2 regions of the Colwellia sp. BRX8-7 genome follow, and region 1 is predicted to be linked to the other one. Evidence: predicted binding sites of a transcription regulator. Region 1 holds the regulator's gene; the other holds the start of a gene.

The links. The regulator sigma-54, encoded in region 1, starts transcription at its own class of promoters, with help from an activator protein. The targets are predictions, from matches to a motif close to GTTGGCACGNNNNTNGNNT.
Positions count from the first base shown of each region.
Region 2: the regulator sigma-54 is predicted to act here: its motif matches at 8,126-8,144, upstream of fliE (flagellar hook-basal body complex protein FliE).

Region 1 is NZ_JACGVP010000011.1:162,198-173,640, forward strand. It holds gene H4J57_RS12535 (DUF3016 domain-containing protein) at 1-270, shown strand, start outside; gene H4J57_RS12540 (hypothetical protein) at 361-672, opposite strand; gene epmB (EF-P beta-lysylation protein EpmB) at 711-1,727, opposite strand; gene efp (elongation factor P) at 1,784-2,353, shown strand; gene yjgA (ribosome biogenesis factor YjgA) at 2,507-3,031, opposite strand; gene pmbA (metalloprotease PmbA) at 3,139-4,506, shown strand; gene mgtE (magnesium transporter) at 4,610-5,968, opposite strand; gene H4J57_RS12570 (HPr family phosphocarrier protein) at 6,088-6,363, opposite strand; gene rapZ (RNase adapter RapZ) at 6,377-7,231, opposite strand; gene ptsN (PTS IIA-like nitrogen regulatory protein PtsN) at 7,263-7,718, opposite strand; gene hpf (ribosome hibernation promoting factor) at 7,764-8,051, opposite strand; gene H4J57_RS12590 (RNA polymerase factor sigma-54) at 8,075-9,583, opposite strand; gene lptB (LPS export ABC transporter ATP-binding protein) at 9,663-10,394, opposite strand; gene lptA (lipopolysaccharide transport periplasmic protein LptA) at 10,391-10,933, opposite strand; gene lptC (LPS export ABC transporter periplasmic protein LptC) at 10,914-11,443, opposite strand, start outside.
Region 2 is NZ_JACGVP010000001.1:180,859-192,301, forward strand. It holds gene H4J57_RS00785 (flagellar hook-length control protein FliK) at 1-1,971, opposite strand, end outside; gene fliJ (flagellar export protein FliJ) at 2,105-2,551, opposite strand; gene fliI (flagellar protein export ATPase FliI) at 2,618-3,988, opposite strand; gene fliH (flagellar assembly protein FliH) at 4,019-4,813, opposite strand; gene fliG (flagellar motor switch protein FliG) at 4,859-5,908, opposite strand; gene fliF (flagellar basal-body MS-ring/collar protein FliF) at 5,901-7,622, opposite strand; gene fliE (flagellar hook-basal body complex protein FliE) at 7,686-8,051, opposite strand; gene H4J57_RS00820 (sigma-54 dependent transcriptional regulator) at 8,269-9,609, opposite strand; gene H4J57_RS00825 (PAS domain-containing sensor histidine kinase) at 9,596-10,783, opposite strand; gene H4J57_RS00830 (sigma-54 dependent transcriptional regulator) at 11,030-11,443, opposite strand, start outside.

The DNA of each region.
Region 1 (11,443 bases):
GTAACAGACATTGATTTAGCGGGTGACGTTCTCGCCAGCGGTCTACATCAAATCAGAGTGATTAAAGACCTTTATTTTCCAAGAATAAAACTATCATTTACATTAATAAATGCTGAGAAAGTCATAATACTTAGCGACAATGTTAATTTAAAAGATATGAGTTTTATGATGGGTGGACGCTTAAAATATAGAAATAATGCGTTAGGCTATGAAAAAAAATTGCTTGATGATTGGTTTAAAGATGCTTTCGCAAACTATGTTGATAAATAAGCGTCCCATTTTTAACGTTATATAAAGCAAAAGGCCATCTTTATAGTGTAATAAAGATGGCCTTTTTATTTTTACTTTTAAGCGGTACCGTTAATGGGTAACCGTTGCACTGTTTTCAAAGTTCGCTAAAACGGTAAAAAGCTTTTCTATTTTCTTTACCGTATCTATTAGCGTTTGTTGATCTGATGTTTTTTGCCAAAAAATTAAATCGTTCGCGACTTCTTCAACATAAGGCTGAAAAGTATTTGCCGAACATTTGAAACCAGCGTCTGCTTTAAATATTGCCTCAAAGCTTGCTTGCTTGTTTTTTCTTAAATCGGCTAAAGTCGCATCAGCGGCTAGCGATTTTTTTAAAATAATTGAAATATTATCAACGAGTTGCTTACTAACAGTTGCGCTCATAGTGTCTCTATATTGACGAGTGTTTTGATATATCGCTATTATGCCAAATTGATGGGCGTTTTGTTAGCTTCTCCCGCAATTTCTCGTACTAATTTTGGCATTAAAAAGCCAGGTAATATCGCCATCATTTTTTGGACGATTATTTTTGCCTCTTCTTCACAAATATCAAAGTGAGCAACCCCTTGTACGGGATCAAACATATGTAAGTAATAAGGTTGAATACCACTATCAAATAAAGTTTCGCTGAGTTGACATAAGAGTTTGGCGTCATCGTTCACTCCTTTTAATAATACGCTTTGATTGAACAAAGGAATTCTTGCCACACGAAGTTTTTCGAGTGCTTGCTTTACTTCATCATCGATTTCATTAGGGTGATTAATATGTAAAACCATGGTTGCCTTTAATCGAGTTTCAGACAAAATGCTCACTAATGATGTTGTTATACGCTGCGGGATAACAATGGGTAAACGCGTATGAATACGCAAGCGTGTCAAATGCTTAATCGGCTCAAGTTGTTCAATAAGCCATTGTAGGTGATCATCACTTGCCATTAAAGGATCGCCACCACTGAAAATCACTTCATTAATTTCAGGATGATCGGCAATATATTTTAGCGCCGGCTGCCAACGAACCTTATTGGGACTGTTTTCATCATAAGGAAAGTGGCGACGAAAACAATAACGGCAATTAACCGCACAGCCTGACTTTATAATCATCAATACTCTGTGCTTATATTTATGCAATAAGCCTTCGGCAACAGTGTCGTGCTCTTCTAGTGGATCCATTGAATAGCCATCAGAGACAACAAACTCATCAGAGAGTGGCATAACCTGTTTAAGCAGCGGATCGTTAAAGTCGCCTTTTTTCATTCTTGTAATAAAAGGTCGGGGTACACGGACCGGAAATAACTTACGTGCGGAAAAGTGTTGCAGATAATCTTGGCTGTCAATTTCTAGCATATCTAAAAGCTTTTTCGGATCTGTAACGACATTACTTAACTCTTTTTGCCAAGAAATGTGCAATTGTTCGCTTATTTGGGGTATTATCTGCGGCATTTGTAATTTCAATTTAAATCTCTGCGTTATTTGTTTGAGTATAAGAGAACATTCATATGGCTAATTTTAGTACAAACCAATTTAAGGCTGGCCTTAAATTAATGATTGACGGCGAACCATGTAACATTTTAGAAAACGAATTAGTAAAACCAGGTAAAGGCCAAGCCTTTAGCCGCGTAAAAATTCGTAAACTAATTTCTAATAAAGTCTTAGAAAAAACCTTTAAATCAGGCGAGTCTTGCGAGGGCGCTGATGTAATGGAAACCGAGCTAGCGTACTTGTATGCTGACGGTGAATTCTGGCATTTTATGAATAATGATACCTTTGAGCAAATTGCCGCTGATGAAAAAGCAGTTGTAGACTGTATTAAATGGTTAAAAGAAGGCGATCTTTGTACCATTACTTTATGGAATGGTTCACCTATCACAGTAACAACCCCTAATTTTGTTGATCTAGATGTTACAGAAACAGATCCAGGATTAAAAGGTGATACTGCCGGTACGGGTGGAAAACCAGCAACTTTACATACCGGTGCGGTTATTCGTGTACCGCTATTTATTCAAATTGGTGAGACAGTTAAAGTGGATACGCGTACGGGTGAATACGTATCGCGTGCAAGTAAATAAGCACTTTAAACGATTATCTACTGTGCTATTTTCAATAAGCGTCTTAATAAGTAGCCAGTGCATTTGGGCTACTTAGCTTTATTGTAATTTAGCAATGAATAAAATTTAGTATTAAAAAAACCTGCTAATGCAGGTTTTTTTATAGATAAACGACTAGTTTATCTGTCTAGTATGAAGTTTTAGATAATCAAATAGCTCTTTGTAATACTTGCCAAGCTTTTCTGCTTTTTTCTCTTTTGCCGCTTGTCGTACTAATTGACGTAGCTTTTGTCTTTCCATCGACTCATGCTCGTTCAGTAAAGCTTCAACAAAGTCATTACCCTCATCAATAGCGTCATCACGCATCTTTTCAAGCTTAACAAACTTAGCTGTTTCTTGTTGATGCTTATTTGCCATAACATCAAGAGCATGTTTAATTGGCTCTAAATCAGATTCTGATAATATTCTTGCCAAGTGGCGAACATGGCGACGTAATGCTTCATGTTTGTTTTTAATTTTATCAGCTAAAATTAAGGCGTCCTTAATCTCCTCAGTAAAAGGAATTTTACTGCGCTGATGCTTAGATAAATCAATAAGCGACTGTCCAAAGATTTGTAACTGGATCATTTCGCGCTTTACTTCTGATTTACTTTTTAATTCTTCATCTAATTCATCGATATCGTTAGCAGAGTCGGGCATAATATTCGTTATTAAAGTGATAATTATCGCTATTATACTCGTAAGTGCTTATGGTATACAGCGCATATTCTCCAATTTCCTGCATTTATAGAAGAAAACAATAAATTATGACTGAAACGATGAACGCTAAACAATCGATGAACGAACAATTAAGAGACGTTGAGCAACGTGTAGCACAAGTACTCGACTTAGCAAAATCGCTAGGAGCAGATGCAGCTGAAGCTTCTATAAGCCGCCAACAAGGGTTAAGTGTTGGTACGCGGTTTGGTGAAGTTGAAACGGTTGAGTTTACTAATGACGGTGCATTGGGTATTACTGTTTACCAGCAAGGTCGTAAAGGGAGTGCTTCAACCGCAGATTTATCAGAAGCGGCGTTAAAACAAACAGTACAAGCGGCGGTTAATATTGCAAAGTATACCTCTGTTGACGACTGTTCAGGATTAGCAGACAAGGACATGCTTGAAATGTCGCCTGCTGATTTAGACTTATATCACCCAAAAGTTTTGACAACAGACCAAGCTATTCAACTCGCCAAAGAATGTGAAGATAGTGCGCTAGCGTATGATCCTCGTATTACTAACTCAGATGGTGCATCACTTGATAGCTTTGAAGGCTATAAAGTGTATGGCAATAGCAATGGGCAGATTGTTGGCTATCCAAGTTCTCGACATAGTTTAAGCTGCGTAATGATCGCCTCTGAAGGTGATGATATGCAAAGAGATTATGCTTACACCGTCAATCGTGATTTTGATTTAATGGATAATGGCATCGCTATTGGTGTGCAAGCATCAAAAGAAGCGCTATCGAGATTAAATGCTCAAAAATTACCGACAGGAAAAGTGCCGGTGATGTTTCGTGCCGATATTGCTAATTCCATTTTTGGACATTTTATTGCGGCGATCAGCGGTGGCAATTTATACCGTAAATCATCTTTTTTAATGGACGCTATTGGTAAACAAGTTTTTCCTGACTTTTTAAACATCAGTGAACGCCCTCATATTTTAAAGGGCTTAGCGAGTAGTGCTTTCGACAGTGAAGGCATAAAAACGGTTGACCGTGAAATTATTGTCGATGGTTGTTTAGAGACCTATCTATTAACCAGTTACTCAGCACGTAAGCTAGGGCTTAAATCTACTGGCCATGCCGGTGGTATTCATAATTGGCAAATTAACGCCAAAGGTTCTGCCAATGGTGGTGACTTTAATGCCATGTTGAAAAAACTCGGTACTGGCTTTCTTGTCACTGAATTAATGGGACAAGGCGTTAATGTAGTCAATGGTGATTATTCACGTGGCGCTGCCGGTTTCTGGGTTGAAAACGGCGAAATTGCTTACCCGGTATCAGAAGTTACCATTGCGGGTAATTTATCTGATATTTTTAAAGGCTTAGTTGCTGTCGGTAGTGATGTTGATTTACGAGGCAGTATTTTAACGGGTTCATTGTTAATTGAAGAGATGCAGGTTGGCGGCAATTAATCAAATCGTGTTATTTTAATAAGGTACATTTGATTATTAAAACCAACAGACTAGTATTGAGATCTTGAAAAGGTATCAAGATCTCAATAAGCCCATATCTAGTTTAGGTTAGGAATAAAGTTGCAGTACCTAAGAAAGCGAATATTCCAACCACATCGGTAATCGTTGTTAATATCACACTACCAGCGAGAGCAGGGTCAATATTCATCCTTTTCAAAAACAGCGGGATAGCGACACCAGCGATACCAGCAGCGGTTAAATTCATTAACATTGCAAAGGCTATAACGCCACCAAGCATTAAATTTTGTTGCCAAATAGCCACAACACCAGCAATTAATACCGCCCAGATAACGCCATTAAGAAAACCAACAGCAAGTTCTTTCTGAATAAGTATTCTCGCATTTGAGTCGCCAACATGGCCTAGCGCAATGGCGCGAACAACCAGTGTTAAGGTTTGGTTACCGGCAACACCACCCATACTAGGCACTAAAGAATTTAAAATAGCTAAAATAGCCAGTTGGCTTAAAACACCTTCGAACATACTCGATACAGCAACAGCAAGTAGTGCGGTAATGAGATTAACGCCAAGCCAAATAGAGCGTTGTTGCGTGCTTTTTAAAACCGGAGCAAAGGTATCTGCCTCTCCATCTAAACCCGCCATACTCATCATCGAATGCTCGGCATCTTCACGAATAATATCGATAACATCGTCTATCGTGATACGACCAAGCAAACGGCCTTCATCATCAATCACTGGTGCAGAGAACCAATCAAATTTTTCAAAGAGTTGTGCTACGTCACTATCAGACAAATGCACTTGAATTGCTTCGATATCTTTATCAATGAGTGTTGAGACGATAATTTCAGGTTTGGCGGTAATTATCGCCGCTAGAGAAACGGCGCCAATAAAGTGATTTTTACCATCGACCACATAAAAAGAATCGGTCGCTTCAGGTAAATCACCTCGTAAGCGTAAATAGCGCAATACCACATCAACCGTTACATCGGGACGAATTGTTATGGTATCGGTGTTCATGATACCGCCAGCGGTATCTTCTTCAAATGATAACGCTGCTTCGACTCGACCTCGGTCTTGCGAGTCCATAGCACTTAATACTTCTTGATAAACACTATCGGGTAGAGTACGTAAAACTTCAGCTAAATCATCAACATCCATGCCTTCAGCAACGGCGGCTAATTTTTCAGGGCGGATAGTTTTTAAAATGCCTTTTCGAACTTCCTCATTGAGTTCTTCAAGTACTTCACCGTGATTATCAGCGTCGATAAGTTGCCATAAAACGGCACGACTTTTCGGGTGAGATGACTCTAATATTAAAGCAATATCATAAGCTGGCATGTTCTGTAGTAATTTTCGAACGTGCACAAACATACCGCTACCAAGTGCTTTATTGACTTGTTGCAGGCGTTGATGATTTTGTTGTTGCTCTGATATTTCCGGCATAAAGTTTTCCTGTGCCGCAGTAATACGAAAATTATATTGTTTATATCTTAGTCAAGATGCGCTGGCTAAGGTGTTGTAATGAATGATAACGTAACTTTATTTTTTATTCAGTCTTTTTATCATTCGTCTTCATCAAATTTATCAGAAAATAACTGGCATACATCGTCAAGTGCTTGTTGAGCATCTTCTCCTTGGGTAATAACCTCTACTGTTTTTCCAAAGCCACCGGCCAGTAACATTAACCCCATAATACTACTGGCATCAGCTTCTTTGCCCTCTAAGCAAATAGTAACGTTAGCATTAAGCTTTTGGCTTAACTGGGCAAGTTTAGTGGCAGCACGTGCATGTAATCCCAGTTTATTGCTAATGGTTAATGATTTATTATATTTTGGCATACAGTGACCGTTATTAAGTGCTTTGTATTTTAATATCGCGATGATGAGACTGAACATCTTCGCGTTCTTTTCTAAGATTGTTTGCTAATATTTCTGCAATATAAACCGATCGGTGTTTTCCACCCGTACAACCAATGGCGATAGTAATATAGCTGCGATTGTTTCTTTCTAAGTGGGGTAACCACGTCATCATAAAACTGTTAATTTGCCAGATAAATTTAGTGACAATCGGTTGGCTAGCAAGAAAGTCTCGCACGGGTTGATCTAAACCGGTAAAACCTTTTAAGTCTGTTTCCCAAAAAGGGTTAGGCAGAAAACGTGCATCAAAAACATAATCTGCGTCTTGTGGTACACCGTGTTTAAAGCCAAAAGATTCAAACACCACCACCATAGATGCCGAGGTTTTGCCTAAAATTCGCTCACGCACTAAATCAGATAATTGATGAGGTGATAACTGACTGGTATTAATATACAAACCCGCACGCGTGGAAATAGGCTCAAGCAGCTTTTTCTCTAAAGAGATGGCTTGGTCGAGTGGGATATTTTGTTTAATCAAAGGATGTAAACGACGCGTTTCACTAAAACGTCGAATAAGATCAGAGTCATCAGCATCTAAATACAGAATATCGAGTTTTACCGTTTTTGGTAGATAATCTAATATTTCTGAAACGTCATTAGGGTCATTGGGTAAGTTACGTACATCTAAACTAACCGCTACTTTGTCGTAATCATTAATAACGGTATGTGCTAATGCAGGCAATAAATTCACCGGAATATTATCGACACAGTAGTAGCCTAAATCTTCGAGTACACGTAAGGCGACACTTTTACCTGACCCTGAGCGACCACTGACTATCAAGAGTTTCATTTGAGTTTTCCTGGATTATTATTAGATTTTATTAACGTTTAGCATGCTTTATTAAAGTAAAAAGCTCTTGCGAATTTTGGCATTTTCTTACTTGCTTTGCGAATTGTTTAGTACTAAATATTTGCGCAATACTTTGTAAGGTATCTAAATGTTGTTGGCAGTTTTCTTCAGGTACAAATAACGCAATAATAATATCGACAGCACGGTTGTCTATCGCATCAAATTCAACGGCTTGTTCACTGGTCAGCAATACAGCAATAACTTGTGACGTGTTAGTTAATCGACCATGAGGAATCGCAATGCCATTTCCTATGCCGGTAGAGCCAACCTTTTCACGCGCCATTAAGCTTTCGAATAATTGATGAGTATCAATATTATCGAATTTTTTTGCCGCAGTTTCGCTAATTATTTCAAGGAGTTTTTTTTTGCTTGTACCCTTAATCGCACACAGGGTGCAATCAAGGGTAAGGATATCTTGCAACTTCATTATACTACTTAGATTCTTTGGTGAGTGAACAGGCGATAAACAGCATTAATGCTGATTCGTTTTACCTTTGTACTTCAATATTTGCCGGTCAAGCTTAACAACAAGACTATCAATAGAGGCATACATGTCAGCATTTTCAGCTTTTGCATGTAAATCAGAGCCACTAACGTGAACAGTCGCTTCAGCAATTTGATTTGATTTTTCAACGGTGAGAACAACATGAACATTATTGATATGATCAAAATGTCGGCTTAATTTTGCCATCTTTGTCGTGACGTTTTCTCGTAAAGCTTCGGTAATGTCAACATGGTGGCCAGAAAGATTAATTTGCATAAGCTTAATTCCTCATCTTTTCGTTAAAGTAAACTTTTTCGTTGGTTAGAAGGTGGAATAGAAAGTGACTCTCGATATTTTGCTATGGTACGTCGAGCTACATTTATCCCTTGATCGGCTAATAAATCAGCCATTTTACTATCACTAAGTGGTTTTGCTGGGATTTCGGCAGCAACAAATTTTTTGATTAATGCACGAATAGCTGTTGATGAACATTCGCCACCGCTTTCGGTGCCAACATGGCTTGAGAAGAAAAACTTCAGTTCGAAAATTCCACGTGGCGTATGCATATACTTTTGTGTCGTCACTCGTGAAATGGTTGATTCATGCATATCGACAGCTTCGGCAATATCATTTAAAACCATTGGACGCATGGCTTCATTACCATGTTCAAAAAAGCCAATTTGACGTTGCACAATACAGTTTGACACTTTTAATAAGGTATCATTACGGCTTTCTAAGCTTTTAATAAACCATTTAGCTTCTTGTAAATTTGAGCGAATAAATTGTGTGTCAGCTGTCGACTTCATCGAACGTGACATCGAAGCATATTGCTGATTCACCGAAAGTTTTGGCGCAGTATCAGGATTTAATTCGACCACCCAACGGCCATTTTTCTTTTCAACAGAAACATCAGGAATAACATACTGATCGTCACTCTTCATCACACTATCGCCGGGTCTAGGGTCAAGTGATTGAATAAGACGCACTACTTCGCGCAGTTGCTCTTCTTTCAGTCGAGTTTTACGCATTAATGTACGATAGTCTCGGCTACCCAGTAGATTAATATGGTCACGCAAAACTAACTTACTTTCTGCTAACCAAGGTGTAGCGGGGTCAAATTGATTAAGTTGAATGATTAAACATTCTGAAATAGAACGAGCAGCGACACCAACAGGATCAAAGAGGTTAATACGTTTTAGTACCACCTCAATTTCATCAAGCTCTACTCCTTCAATGGCAACACTTTCTAAAATGTCTTCACTAGATACCGTTAAGTAACCGGCGTCATCAACAGCATCAATAATTGCTGTCGCTATAGCGCGGTCTGTTTCGGTAAAAGGGCTTAATTCCATTTGCCAGCGCAAATGATCTTGAATGGAGTCTTGAGTCTCGCCTTGGTAAGTATAATCTTCTGAAGCTGGGCCTGAGCTTGAACTTGCTGCACCAGCCGTGTAGTTATCATCCCAAGTGGTATCCATGTTTAATTCTTCAGGGATATCGTTCTTGTCCATGGCTTCAGTGGTGGTGATTTCATCAATGGTAGGCGTAGCGTCTTCGCTACCATCAGAAGCGGGGGCTTCTTTAACATCACCAGTACCGGCAGTGTGAGCTTCTTCAAGGTTGTCAGTACTTTTATCTTCAGGATTATTTGAAGACTCATCCATTTCTAATAATGGATTACTTTCTAAGGCTTCCTGAATTTCTTGTTGAAGCTCTAACGTAGACAGTTGCAGCAATTTGATTGCTTGCTGCAATTGTGGCGTCATGGTTAATTGTTGTCCTATGCGGAGTTGTAGAGTAGGGCGCATTTAGGTCATTAACTTCCTATTATTTTTAATGGGATATTTTCGTTTTTTTCATACGAAGATACTATTCATTTACTGACTACTATAGCGTGAATTGTTCACCAAGGTATACATCTCTTACGTGTTGATTTGCAAGAATTTGATCTGCAGTACCTTCTGCAATAAGTTCACCATGACTAACAATATACGCATGTTCACATACATCGAGAGTTTCACGTACATTGTGATCAGTGATCAACACACCAATGCCACGTTCTTTTAAGTGTAGAATAATTTTTTTAATATCACCTACTGAAATTGGATCAACACCAGCAAAAGGTTCATCTAATAAAATAAATTTTGGTTCAGCAGCTAATGCGCGAGCAATTTCTACTCGGCGGCGTTCACCACCAGATAAGCTCATGCCTAAATTATCTTTGATATGACCTATGTTGAATTCTTCAACAAGATGTTCTAATTTCTCTTCACGTTCAGCATCTGATAATTCTTTTCGTGTTTGTAAAATAGCCATAATATTGTCGTAAACACTGAGTTTTCGAAAAATAGAGGCTTCTTGTGGTAAATATCCGATGCCTTTTCTCGCACGCTCATGCATAGGCGCTAACGTCAGGTTTTCGTCATTTAAGATAATATCGCCACTATCACTTTCAACTAAACCCACAATCATATAAAAAGAAGTTGTTTTTCCGGCACCATTTGGGCCCAGTAAACCGACTATTTGTCCTGCTGAAACTTGCATACTGACATTTTTAACCACTTTTCTGCCTTTATAGGCTTTGGCAAGGCCTTTTGCCATTAGGGTGCTAGTGCTCATAAATTAATTTTTTCCTGAGTTTTCGCGTCTGTGGTTGTCGCTTTAATTTTTTCTTTCGGCTGAAAAATCGTTTTAGTGCGTTCGTTAGATTTACTTTCAGCATTAACATACTGAGTGGCAATATTGTAAGTAATTCTACTGCCACTAACCTCACTACCTTCTTGCTGTAATAACGCATTTCCTGAAATTATCACTAAATTATTTGCGGGCTCATATCTTATTTCGTCTGCTTGTAAGCTAAGAGGAGTGCCATCGGCTAAGGTTTGTTTAAAGGTTGCTGGCTTCCCTTTAGCGATATAGGTTTTTTCTTCACTGCCAGATTGAGTCAGCACTTGTACTAAATCAGCACGTATAACTAATGAACCTTGAGTGATCACCACGTTATCAATATAGCTGAATATTTTATTTTTAAGATCAACGGCTTGTCTTGAAGCGTTAATTTCAATCTTTTGTTTTATATCAAATTTTTCAGCGAAAGCTGACGAAAATAGCGGAGTTGATAACAATAAGCACAGTAGGCTATTTTTTAACAATTTCATAAATTGATTTCACATGTTTAGTTAGTGTCATTTGGTTGGTGTTTAAGTCGACAATTAAACCTTTACCATCGATGGTAAATCCTTTACCGATAATTTTAATTTCTTGTTCTGAACTTATGATGTTAGTTTTTAGATCAAGTTCAAAGTATTTTCCTTGAACTTCTTGTAATAAGCTATCGGGATCTGTTGCTAACAGGCGGACATGCTTTTCTAATTTTACCCGGTTGTTATTGTATAATATGCCTTCATTGGCAGATATTTTCCATGCGGGCGCATCATTTTTTGGATGAAGTGTGTATTGAGGAAACTCAAAGTTGGTAATACTTAACTCAGGGTAATGTTCCATACGATGGGCATCAACAACATAAGCTAAACTTCCTTGATGTTTATAAACATTACTGTGTAAATTTTCGGCAATAAAATCAGGGGTCAGCGTCTTATCAATCGCTTGTAATTGTGGTGCTGAGGAATTTCTCCATTCAATTATACCGTAAACGCCTCCCGCAATCA
Region 2 (11,443 bases), on a different contig from region 1:
TTGCTGTTCGACATTCGCATCACCGACATTGACGCCACTTTCAGCAAGCATCTCTTTTAATCGCCCTAAATTTTGATCGAACGCTTCTTTAGCTTGCTGATTTTGAACAGTAAAATTAACAACCGCCTGCTCATTTTGCATATTTATTTTTACGTTCACATTACCTAATTCTTGTGGGTCAAGACGAATTTCAACCTGCTGAAGCTTTTGGTTCATCATTACCATGACTTTATCATTCAATGCACCAGTAAAGTCTTTACGGTATACCGATAAGGCTTCATTTTGTAACGCTGTCACTTGCTTGGCATTTGTTGCTGATTGAGCCGTTGATTGCACATGGTCACTGGTTAATTTAGTGATCATTTCCTCCGCAGAAGCCGTAGATTTGGTTACTTCATTATTGGCTCGATGCATATCTCTATTAAGAGTATTCTCAATACTTGTACTGACTTGTTTCTTATCAAATATTTCATTAATAGTTTTTTCTTTGACTTGAGCATCATTGTTAGCCACTTTATCAAGCTGAGTTAAGCTTTGTGCCTGTTTTTGGTTTTGTTGCTCTGCCGACTGATCTTTAGCTGGCTCTTTAAATTGTTCACCGGCATTTAAATTTTGTATTTCAAGGGGTTTCTGGTTTACCTGATTAACCCCACGACTATTATTTGCATTATTTTCCTGAGCTTGTTTTTCACCTGGAACAGCTACGCTTGAAAAAACAACATTATCCGTATTGACCTTATCAGCATCAATTGCTATTTCGTTATCCAAGCTTTCATTTTTAAGGGTTACAGGCAATACCGCTCCGGCCAACTCTTTATCGACCGACGCTTTACTATTGCTGATACTTTGATTACTTTTGTCAGGAATTACAGCTTTGTCCTGATTGGCGTTAAGTGCAGCTTTAATTTGTTCAAGTTCAGTATCCGTAGGCGCTTTTTCCATATCCGCTAATAGCGCTTCAAGATCACTTAAAGGCATCGCCTGTTTCGGTACATTATTGGTTTTATCTACAATAGGCTCTGCTTTTAACGACGTTTCGCTTTGAGCAGGAGGAACGGTTTGAGTGGAAAGTTGGCTATTAACATTCGTTGTTTTTAGCGAGGGTTCTTGTCCTTCACTGTTTGTTTTTTTCTCCAATAATGAAGATAAGGCTAATTCAGCCTCCCCTTGCACAACTTTATCAGCAACGACTTTGGGTTCGCTAGCTAGGTCAACTTTCTTTGATGGCATTTCACTGTTAACCGTTACTGGAACGGTTAATGATTTAGCTAACTCTGGCTCAACGCTAACTTTTGCTAAGGTATTATCACTGGTCGCTACATTTTCTTGGGTATTGCCACCAAGCACTTGCCTTAACATTGCTGCTAACTGTGTTTTTTCTTGTTGATTACTACCAGCCACAACTATTGATGGTTTTTCATTAAGTTGTGATGGTATCGCACCGTCATTTTTCACCGTATCATTTAATAGTTGTTGTGACGCAGATAACAACGACATTAATTGCTCGGTACTTTTATCTGTATTTTCAGGTGCGCTGGAATTAGTATCAAGATTAATTAATCCGCTAGCTTTGTGTTCCGGTGTCTCTTGTTGGCTATTTTCTACTCGAACATTTTTTTCACTAGTCGCTGTATCATCATAAGGCAATCTTTCTGAAGCTTCGCTTTGGTTAATTTCTGTATTAACGTTCTCATCAGAAACTCCACCCATTTCCTTTTCTTTTGGTTGCACATCCGTTGTGGAAGATTTTCCTTGGGGTGCTTTCTTTTCAGCATTAATTTCGCTAGCAAGTTTCATGTTATTGCCACTTGCCTGTTGCTTTTTGCCGCTTTGTTGACTTTGATAATGCTGGTCAACCATTTGTGCAAAATCTTTAGATGAATTTTTGGATGTGCTAATCGCTCCTGACTGAACAGGGCTAAAGTCCTTACTTGGCGAAATATCTATGGCTAATGGAGTAACTTGCGGCATAGTAAACCTTTTTATTTCAATGGTAAATTTGAGCTATATTTACAATGATGACAACGTCGTTTATTGCGAATACTTTTTATATTAGTTAAACAAGCAAGTATTGTTCCACTTAGAAATTACAATTTAATTCACTTTATCCCCGCATTTTACGACGGACAAATTGTTGAGTAGCAATTTCATCAAACATTTTTTGTTCTTGCTTGTTAGCGATAAGAGTCAGCGCTTGTGTTTTTTTATCAAGCAATAGTTCTACCGCTTGAATTTTCTGTCGCTGAGCTAGCCAGAGCTGTTTGCTCTTTTCCACCATCGCCTTACTCTGCATAATAGCAATATCAACTTGCCCAGCTGCATAGTCGAGCTTGGCAATAAAGGCATGAAAATGACTAAACGTCGCGCTATCAATACCCACCATAGAGCGAGCATTCAAACGTTTCATATATTCAAGACGATAGTCACTGACACTTTGTAAACGTTCAAGATTTTGTTGGTATTCAAATTCAGCAGTTTGCAGTGCTTGCGCTGCTTTTTTTTCTTTATCCTGTTCATAGCGATGTAAGGTATTCAGTTGCTTTAATGGCATAACGTCCTCCTAGATAATGCTAAACAGCTAATAAATTTTTCGAAAATAGTGTTAACGTTATTATGTTTAGGCATTTTGCTGGCCTTGTTTTGCTTGCGCGTGTGCTTGCGCTGCAGAAAGTATTTCTTGAAGTTGCGTTAAGCTTTGATCATAAGGAATAATTTCCAACATTTTTTGTTGTAGGAAGAACTTGATCACCGGCATTAAATCAATGGATTGATCAATGCGAGGATCATTACCACGGCTATAAGCGCCAATAGCAATCAAATCTTTATTTTGCTGGTATAGTGAGTAGACTTGCTTTAGTTGCCGAGCAAGTTGTTGATGCTCATCACTGGTCACCATCGGCATAACACGGCTAATCGAGCCTTCAATATCAACAGCGGGGTAATGCCCTGAATCGGCTAAGGCACGAGATAAAACAATATGTCCATCTAAAATAGCACGCGCCGCATCAGCAATAGGATCTTGTAAATCATCACCTTCGGTTAATACGGTGAAAAATGCGGTAATTGATCCCTGACCATCGCCACCATTACCGGCTCGTTCAACCAGTTGGGGTAACTTTGAAAAGACCGAAGGCGGATAACCTTTGGTTGCCGGTGGTTCGCCGACAGCCAGTGCTATTTCTCGTTGCGCTTGGGCATAACGCGTTAGCGAGTCAACCAGTAGCAAGACATTCAGACCTTGATCACGAAAGTACTCAGCAATTTGTACCGCAGTTTCACAGCCTTTTAAACGCATTAATGGCGAATTATCGGCAGGCGCCGCAACAACAACTGAACGTGCTCGCCCTTCTTCGCCTAAAATTTCTTCGATAAACTCTTTAACTTCTCGACCACGTTCGCCAATTAGCCCCACAACGATAACATCAGCAGTTGTGCCGCGTGTCATCATACCTAACAAGACACTTTTACCGACACCTGAGCCGGCAAATAAGCCCATACGCTGACCAATACCAACCGTTAAAAAACTATTAATAGCGCGCACACCGACATCAAGCGGTTCAGTGATACCACGCCTTGATAACGGATTAATCGGCTTATTGTTTATTTGATAATTGCCTGAGTTCTTGATTGGCCCTTTGCCGTCGAGTGGTTTACCAACACCGTCAACGACTCGGCCAAGTAAATCCATTGAAAAGGGTAAGCGAGCTTTAGTTGTCAGTGGCACAACGCGCGCACCCGGTAAAACACCTTGTAAGCTTTGCTCTGGCATTAGAAAAGTTATGTCTTTAGAAAAACCAACAATTTCAGCGATTAAATCGCCTTGTGCCGTTTCGACTAAACATTGGCTACCAACTGCCGCTTTTACGCCAACAGCTTCAAGCGTTAATCCGACTACTCGGACTAAACGCCCAGCAACAGAGACTTTATGCGGGTGCACAAATTCTTGGCAGTTTTTTAGTCTTTCATTAAGGCGAGAAATATCAACCATAGCGGTATTTTGACTCTTTTGTACAAGAAATTACTGATGTAGTGCATCTTGCAAAAACGAGTCCAATACTTCTTTTATTCGAGATTTAACACTCAGGTCGATATTAGAGGTGCTATTTTCAATTTGACAGCTACCCGGAACTAATTGCGGGGCAGCGAGTAAACGCCAACCTTGTTCTTGCACATGTTTAGCGCCAAATTGCTTTTCAACACGTTTAATATCGTTGGGGTGTAATAAAATTTGCGTTTGCGCTTCTTGGCTAGGTAAAGCTTTTATACCCGCAGAAATCGCAGCAATAATAATATCAGGGTTAGTTTTAGCTTCTTCTAAGGTAATCGCTTCGGTGAGTTCTACGACAAGATGAAGTAATTGTTGTTCAACATTTTTTTCGACATCGAGTAATGGCTTATGAAGCTGTTCAGTAAGTGACGCCCATGCAGCTGATTGTTCATCAATACTTTCTTTTGCTTCGGCTAAGCCGGTTTCAAGCCCTTCTTGGTGACCAAGTACCACACCTTCTTCATGGCCAGAGACTTTACCTTCTTCATAACCTTTAGCAAAACCTTCTTCCTTACCCTGATTAAGGCCTTCATCAAATGCAGCTTGACGAATGTTTTCAATATCTTCTGCCGTTAATGGCGCGATTTCTTCTTCAACAAAATCTTCAGGGGGCTCGAAACGCCAAGCGGCTTTCTTTCCCATAGCATTGGTTGTTTCATCTTTAATTTTATTTTCAGATTCAACCGTCGGCAATGACCAAACATCGGTTTCTTGTTCGGGATTATGTTTAATAACTTCAGCATTCGATTTATTTAATAATTTCATAATATTTTATAACAGTAAGTTTTGACTGACCTAAAAATATAAGGTTTATAAGAACTCATCACCACCACCAGCGCCGCCAAGCATAATTTCTCCAGCGTCAGATAATCGTCGAGCAACAGATAATATTTCTTTTTGTGCGGCTTCAACTTCACTAATACGCACAGGTCCCATAGCTTCAAGGTCATCTGCCAGCATTTCAGCGGCACGTTTGGACATATTAGCCATAATTTTTTCTTTCAGCACATCATCTGCGCCTTTAATTGCTTTCATCAACGCATCTTGTTGTACTTCACGTAATATCGCTTGAATACCACGGTCGTCTACATCGGCAAGGTTTTCGAAAACAAACATCAAGTCTTGAATTTGTTGACTCATCTCTTCGTCATGTTCACGAATTGAATCCATTAGCATACCTTCAACATTGGTATCCAAATAGTTCATAATGTCAGCTGCTGCTTTTAAACCGCCCATTTTAGCGGCTTGTGCACCTGCTTGACCGGCAAACTGTTTTTCCATAATTTCATTAAGTTCTTGTAATGCTGCCGGTTGAACTTCTTCAAGGTTGGCAATACGCATCATTAAATCTAAACGCACTTTTTCGGCAAACTGGCTCATAATTTCAGCCGATTGATCAGGGTCTAAATAGGAAAGTACAATGGTTTGAATTTGAGGATGCTCGTTACGAATAATATTGGCTACTTGTTTTGAGTCCATCCATTTCAATGAATCTAAACCTTTTGCGCCACCTCCCATGACAATTTGATCAATTAAATTACCGGCTTTGTCTTCACCTAATGCTGCAGTTAATGCCTTGCGAACGAATTCTTCACTTTGGAAGCCAATGGTACTGAAGTTTTGTATTTCATGGATAAAGAGCTTATGAACAGCGGTAATTTTTTCTTGGGTGAAATCTTCCATGGCAGCCATAACCATGCCCACTTGTTGAACCTGTTTAGGCTCTAAGTGTTTTAATATTTGCGCGGCATCTTCTTCAGATAAGCTTAGCAATAATATCGCAGCTTTCTCTGCACCATCAAGTTTGTCAACGTCAAAACCCTTAGGTGCAGGGGCTAACTCTTGCATTTCATCACTCATCTTCGTTCAACCAACTTTTAACCACTTGAGAGGAAAGTTCAGGCTCATTAGCAACAAGCGCTCGAACAGCTTTTAGTATATCTTCATCGCGATGTAAATCAGGTAATTGTAAACTACCATCAGGCGCGAAACCTACTGCCGCCGCATCAAAATCTGATGTTAGCATATCCATGGTTTCATCACCCAAATCAATGTGGCTATCAAGTGATTTATCACCGTAGTCATCAGGTGTTTGATCTGGGTTAATAAGACGTTTAAGCATAGGTTTAACAACGGCAAGTATCAATACAATAATGACTAATGCGCCCATGCCTAATTTGAAAAACTTTAATATGTCGGCATTCTCATAGAAAGGAACTTTAGGAGCATCCTCAATAATTTGACGAGAGAATGGCAAGGTAACGACTTCTAATACATCACCACGTTGTAAATTAAAACCAATACTCCCTTGTAATAAGCGACGAATATTTGACATTTCTTCAACAGATCTCGGTGAATCGGTAATCGCGCCTTCAGCATCAGCAGTTGCCAAGTAATCAAGTGCAACAGAAACGCTTACTCGACGAACGACACCTGCTTGTTGTTTTGTATGGCTGATAGCTTCGTCTAATTCATAATTTTTTGTTGATTCAAGGTGTTTACGACCAGGCATTGATCTTTGTTGTGCACCACCATTCGCATTTTCTGGAATATTTGAATCAAGTGGTGGCTGATTGCTTAACGCTCCAGGAATACCACCAAGTAAACCGCCAATCGTGTTGTCTTCGACTTTCATTTCACTGCGCAGTGCCGGTAAATCTGAATTATAACGACGCTGCATTTCTTCACTTGAGGTAAAATCCATAGTCACATTAACTTGTGCGGTGTAGTTCCCTAAGCCAACAACAGGGATGAGTATGCTGTCTATTTTGTTTAAATATTCATTTTCTCTTTTTTTCTCCATTTCAAACTCTTTGCGTGAGCGAGAAGAAACAGAGGTTTGTGAACCTGAATTAAGTAAACGACCATTTTGATCTGTCACTGTAACTCGGTTAGGCTCCATTCCCTGAACGGCAGAAGCAATAATATCAACAACAGAGTCAACTTCTTCTTCAGATAACATCCGCCCTTTACGCATAGTTAGTACCACAGTGCCAGATGCGCTGCGGGTGCGTTTAGCAAAAATATTTTCGCGGGGTATCGCCAGTAAGACTTTTGCTCTAGAGATAGCTTGCAGTTCTTCAATGGTGCGAGCCAATTGCTGCTCACGAGAAAACTTAAGACGTTCTGTTTCAAGGCGCTGGCTGACACCAAAACCCATATCTTGCATAATAATTTCACTACCTTCTGTTGGTTCATCAGATAAACCTTCACGAGCGAGTAAAATTTTAATTTCTTGATATTGATCACTTTGTACTGAAATAGTGTTGTTTGCTTGACGATAATCCACTTGGTTAGCGTCTAGAAAGTCCATTGTTTTGATTAATTGTTCGGTAGGTTGTTTGGCAAGAAATCTATATTCGGCTTGATTTGCCCACATAATAACAAAAACAGCGATAGCTAAACATATTGCTAATGCCATAATTAAGGTGACTTGGCGTAATAAATCGACATTACCCATAGCAGAAGCAAAGCCTGATTTTTGCTCATCAGCCATATTATCAGCACCATCACTTGCCATTAACCCGGTGCCGCCATCGGCAGCAACCATTGAATTATTATCAGTATCAGCCACTTAATTTCTCCACTACCACTTGATTTTATTACGAAATACTATCTATTTTATACTAATGTATTGTTAAACTGGCATATTCATTATTTCTTTATATGCTTCAACAAACTTATTACGTACTTGTACGGTAGCATCAAAAGCAATACCAGCTTTAGCGGAAGCAACCATGGTATCAGCGAGCGTAACGCTGCGGTCGCCCATTTCAAAAGCTATTTTCTTTGCTCCAGACTCTTTTTGAATATCGTTAACATTATTCACCGCATCTTTAAGCATATCGCCAAAATTACTGGTCGACTTATTCAGCGCTGGAATAGCACTGTCTCCCATGCCAAGGTTATTGCCCATTTTTTCAAATGAAGCCCCCTGCACCGAAGAGTTTCCAAGCGACATACTTTGCATTTGTGCGTATAAAGAATTGGTATCGATATTCATGAACTACTCACTTGTGTCAATTTTTTGCTACTAAGCCTATAAATAACGGTTTAAGTAACGATATAACGATGATATTGCAAGCATGGTGCCAGTATGAGAATTAAAGAATTATCGAGGTTATGGAAGGTTTAATGAGTGAAAACTGCAAATAGCAGTAAAGCCAATATTTTAAATGAAAATATTGGCTTTATAGGAAAATTACCCTTTTGAGCGATTGTTAGGCTGGTATTTGAATGCCCGAATCACGCATTCTTGCTATTTTATAGCGAAGCGTTCTTGGGCTAATGCCTAATCGTTCAGCAACATCTTTACGGCTACCTTGGCAAGCGGTGAGGGTATCAAGAATAATTTGATGCTCTTGTATTTTTAATTCATTACCAAGCATGTCTTCGCTATTATTTTCTAACGCCACGTCAGTAATAATTTCACTGTCGAAATTTTCAATTAACAAGTCACCGGCATTAATAATCTGGTCGCTATGCAAAATAATGGCTCGTTGAATAACATTATCTAATTCACGAACATTGCCTGGCCAATCGTAACTCGTCAGTTTATTTCTCGCCGAAGCGGTTAGTTCTGGAATAGCCATGTTATTCGCTAACGATGCTTGAGTAATTAAATGTTTGGCTAATGGCACAATATCATCTCTGCGTTTATTTAATGCTAACCAAGTTAATGGAAAGACATTTAAACGGTAGTAGAGATCTTCACGGAAGATGCCATCTTTTACAGCAACTCTTAAATCACGGTTGCTGGTTGCGATAACACGAACATCAAGCTTAATTGTTTTACGACCTCCTAAGCGTTCAACTTCTCGCTCTTGTAAGACCCGTAAAATTTTTGCTTGTAAGCCAAGATCCATTTCAGTGATCTCGTCTAATAAAATAGTACCGCCCTGTGCTTGTTCAAATTTACCTGGGCACGCTTGAATGGCTCCGGTAAAGGCACCTTTTTCATAACCAAATAAAGTCGCTTCCAGCATATTCTCTGGAATTGCAGCACAGTTTATGGCAACAAAGGGCTTATCACTTCGGTTCGAATGGTAATGAACGTATTGTGCTAATACTTCCTTGCCAGAGCCACTGGGGCCGAGCACCATAACAGAAGCATCTGTGGTCGCGACTTTCTTTGCTAACGCTAATAGTTCAATACTTTGTGCGTCAGCAACCACAGGTTCATGCCGACTAGTCACATTCAATGGCACATATTGGTTAACCATATTGAGCAGCACTTCTGGCGCAAAAGGTTTTGCCATATAATTACAGGCGCCATCACGCATCGCTTGAACAGCATCATGAATCGTACCGTATGCCGTCATTATCAGCACAGGTAAATTTGGCCAATTTCTTTTAATACTATTGAGCAGTGTTAAGCCCGACATACCATCCATTTGCACGTCACTAACGACGAGATCAACACTTTGTTCTTTAAGCGTGAGTAAAGCATCTTCACCTGATTGAGCTTCAATACATTGATAACCTGATAACTTTAAAGTATCCATCAGGGCTTCACGTAATCCTGCATCATCTTCAACAACTAATATTTTACTTTGATTCATTAGTGTTCTCCCCGTTAACATTGTTTGTGTCTAAAATAGGTAAGTGAATACAAAAGTGCGCGCCCTCTCCTGGCTTACTCACTAAGCGAACATCGCCTTGATGAGCCTTAGCAACTGACTTTACCACCGCTAAACCTAAGCCGGTTCCCTGTGCCCTTGATGTATAGAAAGGTTCAAAAATTTTATTGGCAAGCTCTTCACTAATACCTTGACCATTATCTTGTACACTAATATAAGCGTATTCATTTTGGCAGTAGGTGGTAATGGAAATCTCCGCACCCTGCTTAATAACTTGTAAACTGTTGTGAATTAAGTTTTCAATAGCACCGCTTAACGCACGTTTATTACCTAAGATTTGGCAATCATCATCACAAAGCTTAATGTTTACTTTCGCTTTGGCCTGAACAATTAATGCTTCTACGGCGTTAACTGAATGCGTAATGAGTTTATTAATTGAAAGTGGTTCAACAACTTTTTGCTTGCCACTTTTTGAAAACAACAACATATCGTTTACTTGTTGTTCTAAGTCGTGCAAGCGCGCCATTAATTTGTCTTGAAAGCTACTTCGATCCTCTGAAGAAAGCTTTTTATTTTTTAAATTTGCGCCATATAACATAGCGGCAGAAAGTGGTGTGCGAATTTGATGAGCAAGCTTTGAAACCAAATGACCTAATGACGATAAACGCTGCATATGGCTAAGCTTATCTTGTAATAAACGCGTTTCGGTCAAATCAGTGATCATAATTAACTGGCCAGGTTGATCACCTAAAGCAGTAATTTCTAATTTAACCCGGCGGCCGTCTTTCAATGACACTTCATGCCAATCGTCGGCACGAGGTTTAAACGAGCGTTTAATAACATCAAACCAAGCTTGACCAAGAATCGGTTCATCGAGTAACAAACTAGCAATTTTATTGGTTTTAATAACAATACCGTTACCATCAAGCATTATCATCCCGGTCGGCATAACATCAATAATTTGCTCAAGTTGATTAGACTTTTGACGAAGTAACGATAGCTCGCCACGGTATGCTTCACTTTCTAACGTATCGCTATGAGCAAATGACTGCGGAGTAAAAGCAAATTTAGCTTTATGAAACAGATTATCTTCCACACAATGAATGGGTGTAGACAATTTAGAAGATGCTGATGAATGTGAAACTGCAACGGCCATATACTTTACTCAATTTAAAAATACCAACTGAATAAAGCATTAATTATGCCAAAGAGGTTTTATATTAATTTACATGATGTTAGAAGCGATTTTTAGAACAATTCTTGCCGTCAAAGATTTGGCTTTACTGTCTAATAATATTCAGTTCAACCAAAGACAAAGACGCTAACCGTCGCGATACTTTCCAGTACAACGGCTGGTGTAATAACGGATATAACAATCAATACACCTGGTTAACGTAGGATATTAGTTCGTGTTTTTTTGTAAGTTATACTTACGCATTTTTTCAACTAATGTGGTTCGACGCATCCCTAATAGTTCTGCCGAGCGTGCAACAACCCAGTCATTTTTCTCAAGTGCTTGGTTTATCATCGACACTTCAAGTTCCGCTAAGTATTCTTTTAAATTCAAGCCATCGTTTGGCAAAACATCAACCACAGATGCTTCTTCTGGTTGGTCAGCAAAACTACTGGTATCTTCTTCGTCATCATAATCAAAGCCAGAAAATAGCTCATTTATCGCATCACGTTCTTGCAACTCATCAGGGTATTCAGGTTGATACTCTTCAACATCAATATGACGATACTTTGCTGGTAATTCACTGACATTAACCACTTGCTCAGCAAACATAATGATCATACGTTCAATTAAGTTAGATAA